DNA from 3 places in the Lysinibacillus sp. FSL L8-0312 genome. Region 3 is predicted to be linked to each of the others. Evidence: a T-box and tRNA genes for the amino acid it is inferred to sense, from the RefSeq annotation. Region 3 holds a T-box; the other regions hold tRNA genes.

Region 1 (2,227 bases), 2.5 Mb from region 3:
AACATGCCTGCCTGTCACGCAGGAGATCGCCGGTTCGATCCCGGTCGGGACCGCCATTTTTTTTTTGCCGGTGTAGCTCAGTTGGTAGAGCAACTGACTTGTAATCAGTAGGTCGTGGGTTCGACTCCTATCGCCGGCACCATTCCCTTGGAGGGGTAGCGAAGTGGCTAAACGCGGCGGACTGTAAATCCGCTCCTTAGGGTTCGGCGGTTCGAATCCGTCCCCCTCCACCATTTTAGGGGCATAGTTCAACGGTAGAATAGAGGTCTCCAAAACCTTTGGTGTGGGTTCGATTCCTACTGCCCCTGCCAGGTATTGAGGTACTCGTTCATATACAGCTGTTATAATTTATATAGTGGCGATTGTGGCGAAGTGGTTAACGCATCGGATTGTGGTTCCGACATTCGTGGGTTCGATTCCCATCAGTCGCCCCATTTTCAAATTGGGGTATAGCCAAGCGGTAAGGCAACGGATTTTGATTCCGTCATGCCTAGGTTCGAATCCTAGTACCCCAGCCATTTTTCTTTTTTACGAGCCATTAGCTCAGTTGGTAGAGCATCTGACTTTTAATCAGAGGGTCGAAGGTTCGAGTCCTTCATGGCTCATCGTTTTTTAATGAATATTGCGCCCGTAGCTCAATTGGATAGAGCGTCTGACTACGGATCAGAAGGTTATGGGTTCGACTCCTGTCGGGCGCGCCAATAAATTTATGTTTTCGGAATGTAGCTCAGCTTGGTAGAGCACTTGGTTTGGGACCAAGGGGTCGTAGGTTCGAATCCTGTCATTCCGACCATTTTTTATGATAAATGGGGCCTTAGCTCAGCTGGGAGAGCGCCTGCCTTGCACGCAGGAGGTCAGCGGTTCGATCCCGCTAGGCTCCACCAGTTCAATATTTTTGGAGGTATACCCAAGTCTGGCTGAAGGGATCGGTCTTGAAAACCGACAGGCGGGTAACACCGCGCGGGGGTTCGAATCCCTCTACCTCCTCCATTTTGGGTCAGTAGCTCAGTTGGTAGAGCATTAGATTGAAGCTCTAAGTGTCGGCGGTTCGATTCCGTCCTGACCCACCATTATTTGCGGGTGTAGTTTAATGGTAAAACCTCAGCCTTCCAAGCTGATGTCGTGAGTTCGATTCTCATCACCCGCTCCAAAATGGGCCTATAGCTCAGCTGGTTAGAGCGCACGCCTGATAAGCGTGAGGTCGATGGTTCGAGTCCATTTAGGCCCATCATTATTCCGAAGTAGCTCAGTTGGTAGTAGCACCTGACTGTTAATCAGGTTGTCGCAGGTTCGAGTCCTGCCTTCGGAGCCACGGCCCGTTGGTCAAGTGGTTAAGACACCGCCCTTTCACGGCGGTAACACGGGTTCGAATCCCGTACGGGTCATCAAGCATGTAGCACAAATATTGTGTTACATGCTTTTTCTTTTATCAATAAATGATACATTAGTAAAGAGTGAAAGCTACGAATCCGCTATCAATGGTTCAGTAGCTTTTTTACATGACTAATATTTTGTTTCTCCTTTCTATAAGATGTCGCCCACCTCTTTTCCTTCTTCATTCACAATATCTTCTAATCATGATTCGATTCATTATAAATTTGAACAAACTATTTCATATATGCAATATGTATGTTTTTTTATAGCTATTTTCGTGGTGCTTGTCGTTTTGTTCCTCTAATATGAGGATAAGTGGAGGAATCGAAATGAATATACAGGAGATCCAGCAATTTTTAAGTTTATATCAGACAGAACAAGATGAATCAGAGCGTTGGTTAGCGAATAGATTACAACAGATTAAGAATGCAGGTGAGTACGACCCAACAACAGAGGAGCTAGCTTTTGGTGCACGGGTGGCGTGGCGTAATAGTAACAAATGTATTGGTCGTCTGTTTTGGCAATCATTGCATGTAGTAGATGCACGTGCCGTTTTAGATGAACAGGATATTTTTCAAAAACTACTGGAGCATATCGATTATGCAACAAATAGTGGAAAAATCCGTCCAACAATAACAGTATTTGCTTCGAACAGAGTGCGTATATGGAATCATCAGCTAATTCGTTATGCAGGCTATGAAACGGAAGCTGGCGTTATTGGTGATGCACATTCTATTGTTTTTACTAAAGTATGTGAATCGTTAGGTTGGAAAAGTGAGAGGACACCATTCGATGTGTTACCTCTTGTTATACAAGTAGATGAGCGAGCTCCGCAGCTGTTTACAATTCCTGT
Region 2 (2,227 bases), 1.2 Mb from region 3:
TTACCGCCGTGAAAGGGCGGTGTCTTAACCACTTGACCAACGGGCCAATGGCGGAGAAGGAGGGATTTGAACCCTCGCGCCGGTTACCCGACCTACACCCTTAGCAGGGGCGCCTCTTCAGCCTCTTGAGTACTTCCCCACATAAAAATGGCTCCGAAGGCAGGACTCGAACCTGCGACAACCTGATTAACAGTCAGGTGCTACTACCAACTGAGCTACTTCGGAATAATGATGGGCCTAAATGGACTCGAACCATCGACCTCACGCTTATCAGGCGTGCGCTCTAACCAGCTGAGCTATAGGCCCTTGGAGCGGGTGATGGGAATCGAACCCACGACATCAGCTTGGAAGGCTGAGGTTTTACCATTAAACTACACCCGCATAAATGGTGGGTCAGGACGGAATCGAACCGCCGACACTTAGAGCTTCAATCTAATGCTCTACCAACTGAGCTACTGACCCATTTCGTCCATGCTAAGCTTATTTTCTTTTGCTTTTCATATCTTCTTATGAAAATAATGGCGGTCCCGACCGGGATCGAACCGGCGATCTCCTGCGTGACAGGCAGGCATGTTAACCGCTACACCACGGGACCATTTGGTTGCGGGGGCCGGATTTGAACCAACGACCTTCGGGTTATGAGCCCGACGAGCTACCACTGCTCCACCCCGCGATAATTTTATACGGTTTCGAGTTTTTAAAGCACCATTTATAAAGATTTAAAACTGGAGGAGGTAGAGGGATTCGAACCCCCGCGCGGTGTTACCCGCCTGTCGGTTTTCAAGACCGATCCCTTCAGCCAGACTTGGGTATACCTCCGTTGCAATATATAAATGGTGGACCTTGCAGGACTCGAACCTGCGACCGGACGGTTATGAGCCGTCTGCTCTAACCAACTGAGCTAAAGGTCCTTTAAGATGGCGGCAGAGGGGATCGAACCCCCGACCTTACGGGTATGAACCGTACGCTCTAGCCAGCTGAGCTACGCCGCCAGGATCTTTATACTGGTTAATTTATTATGGTGGAGCCTAGCGGGATCGAACCGCTGACCTCCTGCGTGCAAGGCAGGCGCTCTCCCAGCTGAGCTAAGGCCCCATAATTTCTTTGGAAATGGTCGGGAAGACAGGATTCGAACCTGCGACCCCTTGGTCCCAAACCAAGTGCTCTACCAAGCTGAGCTACTTCCCGTTCTTTTTGGCGCGCCCGACAGGAGTCGAACCCATAACCTTCTGATCCGTAGTCAGACGCTCTATCCAATTGAGCTACGGGCGCATTAAAAATGGTGCCGAGGACCGGAATCGAACCGGTACGGTAGTCACCTACCGCAGGATTTTAAGTCCTGTGCGTCTGCCAGTTCCGCCACCCCGGCACATTTGGAGCGGAAGACGAGGTTCGAACTCGCGACCCCCACCTTGGCAAGGTGGTGTTCTACCACTGAACTACTTCCGCATGTGCATAAGTTTTTTTATCTGGCAATGAAATAATGGTGCGGGTGAAGGGAGTCGAACCCCCACGCCTTGCGGCGCTAGATCCTAAGTCTAGTGCGTCTGCCAATTCCGCCACACCCGCTTATTATTATTTAAAAATGGTGAGCCATGAAGGACTCGAACCTTCGACCCTCTGATTAAAAGTCAGATGCTCTACCAACTGAGCTAATGGCTCTAAAAAAATGGTGCCGGCTATAGGAATCGAACCCACGACCTACTGATTACAAGTCAGTTGCTCTACCTGCTGAGCTAAACCGGCATATGGTGGAGGATGACGGGCTCGAACCGCCGACCCTCTGCTTGTAAGGCAGATGCTCTCCCAGCTGAGCTAATCCTCCTGGGTATTATGCCTAGCGACGTCCTACTCTCACAGGGGGAAGCCCCCAACTACCATCGGCGCTAAAGAGCTTAACTTCCGTGTTCGGTATGGGAACGGGTGTGACCTCTTTGCCATCATCACTAGACTATGGTCGACCTTCAATACACGGCGTATTACTGCGTCAGCTGCTCTCGTTCAATCAGTCACGTACAGAAGTACGCTCCTTCAATCACTCGTTTGCTTCCTTGTTCTACTTGTGTCTTGAAGCTCTTTTTTTATTGAAAGTTTTGTTCTTTCAAAACTGGATAAACGGTTCATTGAATGGTTCAAACATTTTGGTTAAGTCCTCGATCGATTAGTATTCGTCAGCTCCATGTGTCACCACACTTCCACCTCGAACCTATCTACCTCATCGTCTTTG
Region 3 (2,227 bases):
AAAAGGAATTGACCTATGTCCGTTTTTATAATGGATGGAAGCTGGATGGGCTATACCGAGAAAGTAGTACGGAGTATCACAATGAATAAGCAAAGTGGAATTAGCCAGTTGTATTGAAGGAAGATGAATTAAAGGCTAGATTAATGGCATTGAAAAAGGGTCAGGCTACTTGGCAGCAAGAGCATCAACAGCAGCTTTTGCATGCCATGCTAGCACATATCGGTTCTACTGAAGTGAGCTACGAGATACATGGATTTAGGTCAGCTTTTATGAATGGATTTTAGAAAAAAACTTGCTGAATCATCGTTGCTTCATTGAACTTTGGGATTACAGCTTAAACCATTTATTATTCAAAGGAATCTGATTGGGTTTTTTACTCACTCGTTTACAATCTTATTGCTCGCACTTATTTTAGCTAGGGATCTACACAGATATTTGTTTATCTAAGGATAGCATGAGGCTTGTCAAACGAAGTTACGAACTTACATATCATCTGAAAAGGATGTAAGAAGCTATGTGCTTGGCAAAGGATGGGCACATAGTGTGGCACATGTATCGGATGCTATTGATGAACTAGTGAAAAATCCTAAAATGAATGGATCAGCCTATGTCGCTATGTTACATGCACTTTGGTCTTTCTATTTACAACCTGCTTATGTATTTATTCATGATGAGGAGGAAAGGTTGTTAGTCCCGATTTTCGCTATGTTGGAAAAATGAAATCATCCAAATATTGCAGCAAACACTGTCAACAGTAGCCACATTAAAGGGGCAATTGGATGAAGTAAACTTTTATATCGGGCTATTTAATGTCAAAATATTGCTGAAGAGCTTTATTCAAACCAATCCGCAATCTCAATATATGACTCTCCATCAAAGCATTGCCACTTGTCTCAATGAAATTTTTTAAGGTTGTCCACTGTTGACAGACAATTGGTAATTTGTTACGATGAGTGACAATAAGAGCATACAAATTCGTTGATGAGAAAGAGTAGTGTTTCATTTTGTTCTACAGAGAGCCGACATTTGGTGGAAGTCGGTGTGCAGGTGTTACATGAAAATCCTCTCTGAGAAGATTGGCTGAATAGAGTAAGCCAATCCGGGTGTCTACCGTTAAAAAGAACACGTATGATTGTACGTTGCTGAGCGCTATTGACCATTGTGTCAATAGAATTAGGGTGGTATTCGCGGTTAACCCCGTCCCTTTCCTTGGGACGGGGTTTTTTGTATGCCTTTTATACAAAATGGATTGTATAGGAGGAACTCATATGCAGGAAGAACAAAAGAAGGAAACAATGGTTGAACGAGAAACGAGGATTCGTGCGTTGTGGGCGCAAGAAGGAACCTTGGCAAAGTCCATCAACAATCGTGCTGGACAGCAGCCCTTTGTATTTTACGAGGGACCGCCAACAGCGAATGGTTTACCACATGTTGGTCATGCTTTTGGCAGAACAATTAAAGATGTTGTGGCACGCTATAAAACGATGCAAGGCTATCTCGTTGAACGAAAAGCAGGCTGGGATACACATGGATTGCCTGTGGAATTAGGAGTAGAAAAGGCATTAGGCATCTCTGGGAAGCAGGAAATTGAGAATTACGGGGTAGAGCGATTTATTCAGGCATGTAAAAAGAGCGTTTTTACCTATGAGCAAAAATGGCGTACCTTTACAGAGCAGCTTGGCTACTGGCTTGATATGGATAATCCTTATCTGACACTAAGCAATGATTATATCGAATCTGTGTGGCATATTTTAAGCCATGTACACAAGGAACAACTTTTATATAAAGGGCATCGTGTTTCACCTTATTGCCCTAGCTGCCAAACATCCTTAAGTTCACATGAGGTAGCACAGGGGTATAAGGATGTCAAAGACTTATCCGTTACAGCGATGTTTAAGCTTCGGGATCGCGACGAATATTTCTTAGGCTGGACAACGACGCCTTGGACATTACCTGCTAATGTAGCCTTGGCTATGAATCCATCTCTTCAATATGTACGTGTAAAGCACGAAGATAACATATACATCCTCGCTAAATCACTGGTGGAAAAGGTTTTTACAGAGCCTATCGAAGTACTAAGTGAGCATGATGGGCAAGAGTTTGCGGGTGTTTCCTATCAACCACTATTTTCTTATGTAACGGTCGAAAAAGGGCATGTTGTCGTCATGGCGGATTACGTGACGGAGCATAGCGGAACAGGAATTGTGCACATTGCTCCAGCCTATGG

Evidence for each region. A T-box is a leader RNA that pairs with one kind of tRNA and senses whether it is charged. The one in region 3 lies ahead of ileS (isoleucine--tRNA ligase), so its partner is inferred to be a tRNA-Ile.
Region 1: it has a tRNA-Ile gene. The T-box ahead of ileS (isoleucine--tRNA ligase) is inferred to sense a tRNA for this amino acid. The anticodon was not compared.
Region 2: it has a tRNA-Ile gene. The T-box ahead of ileS (isoleucine--tRNA ligase) is inferred to sense a tRNA for this amino acid. The anticodon was not compared.

What each region holds. Positions count from the first base shown of each region.
Region 1 is NZ_JBBOOV010000001.1:3,471,227-3,473,453, forward strand. Features, by position in the region: tRNA gene MHI22_RS17425 (tRNA-Asp) at 1-56, shown strand, start outside; tRNA gene MHI22_RS17430 (tRNA-Thr) at 67-142, shown strand; tRNA gene MHI22_RS17435 (tRNA-Tyr) at 150-233, shown strand; tRNA gene MHI22_RS17440 (tRNA-Trp) at 238-311, shown strand; tRNA gene MHI22_RS17445 (tRNA-His) at 359-434, shown strand; tRNA gene MHI22_RS17450 (tRNA-Gln) at 444-518, shown strand; tRNA gene MHI22_RS17455 (tRNA-Lys) at 533-605, shown strand; tRNA gene MHI22_RS17460 (tRNA-Arg) at 625-701, shown strand; tRNA gene MHI22_RS17465 (tRNA-Pro) at 717-793, shown strand; tRNA gene MHI22_RS17470 (tRNA-Ala) at 809-884, shown strand; tRNA gene MHI22_RS17475 (tRNA-Ser) at 898-990, shown strand; tRNA gene MHI22_RS17480 (tRNA-Phe) at 995-1,070, shown strand; tRNA gene MHI22_RS17485 (tRNA-Gly) at 1,077-1,150, shown strand; tRNA gene MHI22_RS17490 (tRNA-Ile) at 1,155-1,228, shown strand; tRNA gene MHI22_RS17495 (tRNA-Asn) at 1,236-1,312, shown strand; tRNA gene MHI22_RS17500 (tRNA-Glu) at 1,314-1,385, shown strand; gene MHI22_RS17505 (nitric oxide synthase oxygenase) at 1,704-2,227, shown strand, end outside.
Region 2 is NZ_JBBOOV010000001.1:2,157,513-2,159,739, forward strand. Features, by position in the region: tRNA gene MHI22_RS10850 (tRNA-Glu) at 1-46, opposite strand, end outside; tRNA gene MHI22_RS10855 (tRNA-Ser) at 49-139, opposite strand; tRNA gene MHI22_RS10860 (tRNA-Asn) at 149-225, opposite strand; tRNA gene MHI22_RS10865 (tRNA-Ile) at 233-306, opposite strand; tRNA gene MHI22_RS10870 (tRNA-Gly) at 308-381, opposite strand; tRNA gene MHI22_RS10875 (tRNA-Phe) at 387-462, opposite strand; tRNA gene MHI22_RS10880 (tRNA-Asp) at 520-595, opposite strand; tRNA gene MHI22_RS10885 (tRNA-Met) at 599-673, opposite strand; tRNA gene MHI22_RS10890 (tRNA-Ser) at 727-819, opposite strand; tRNA gene MHI22_RS10895 (tRNA-Ile) at 835-911, opposite strand; tRNA gene MHI22_RS10900 (tRNA-Met) at 919-992, opposite strand; tRNA gene MHI22_RS10905 (tRNA-Ala) at 1,020-1,095, opposite strand; tRNA gene MHI22_RS10910 (tRNA-Pro) at 1,112-1,188, opposite strand; tRNA gene MHI22_RS10915 (tRNA-Arg) at 1,196-1,272, opposite strand; tRNA gene MHI22_RS10920 (tRNA-Leu) at 1,281-1,369, opposite strand; tRNA gene MHI22_RS10925 (tRNA-Gly) at 1,375-1,449, opposite strand; tRNA gene MHI22_RS10930 (tRNA-Leu) at 1,485-1,569, opposite strand; tRNA gene MHI22_RS10935 (tRNA-Lys) at 1,587-1,662, opposite strand; tRNA gene MHI22_RS10940 (tRNA-Thr) at 1,671-1,746, opposite strand; tRNA gene MHI22_RS10945 (tRNA-Val) at 1,750-1,825, opposite strand; rRNA gene rrf (5S ribosomal RNA) at 1,836-1,951, opposite strand; rRNA gene MHI22_RS10955 (23S ribosomal RNA) at 2,142-2,227, opposite strand, start outside.
Region 3 is NZ_JBBOOV010000001.1:964,660-966,886, reverse strand. Features, by position in the region: gene MHI22_RS04940 (hypothetical protein) at 1-89, shown strand, start outside; gene MHI22_RS04935 (hypothetical protein) at 144-284, shown strand; gene MHI22_RS04930 (DUF2785 domain-containing protein) at 517-720, shown strand; gene MHI22_RS04925 (hypothetical protein) at 734-910, shown strand; T-box leader at 970-1,208, shown strand; gene ileS (isoleucine--tRNA ligase) at 1,269-2,227, shown strand, end outside.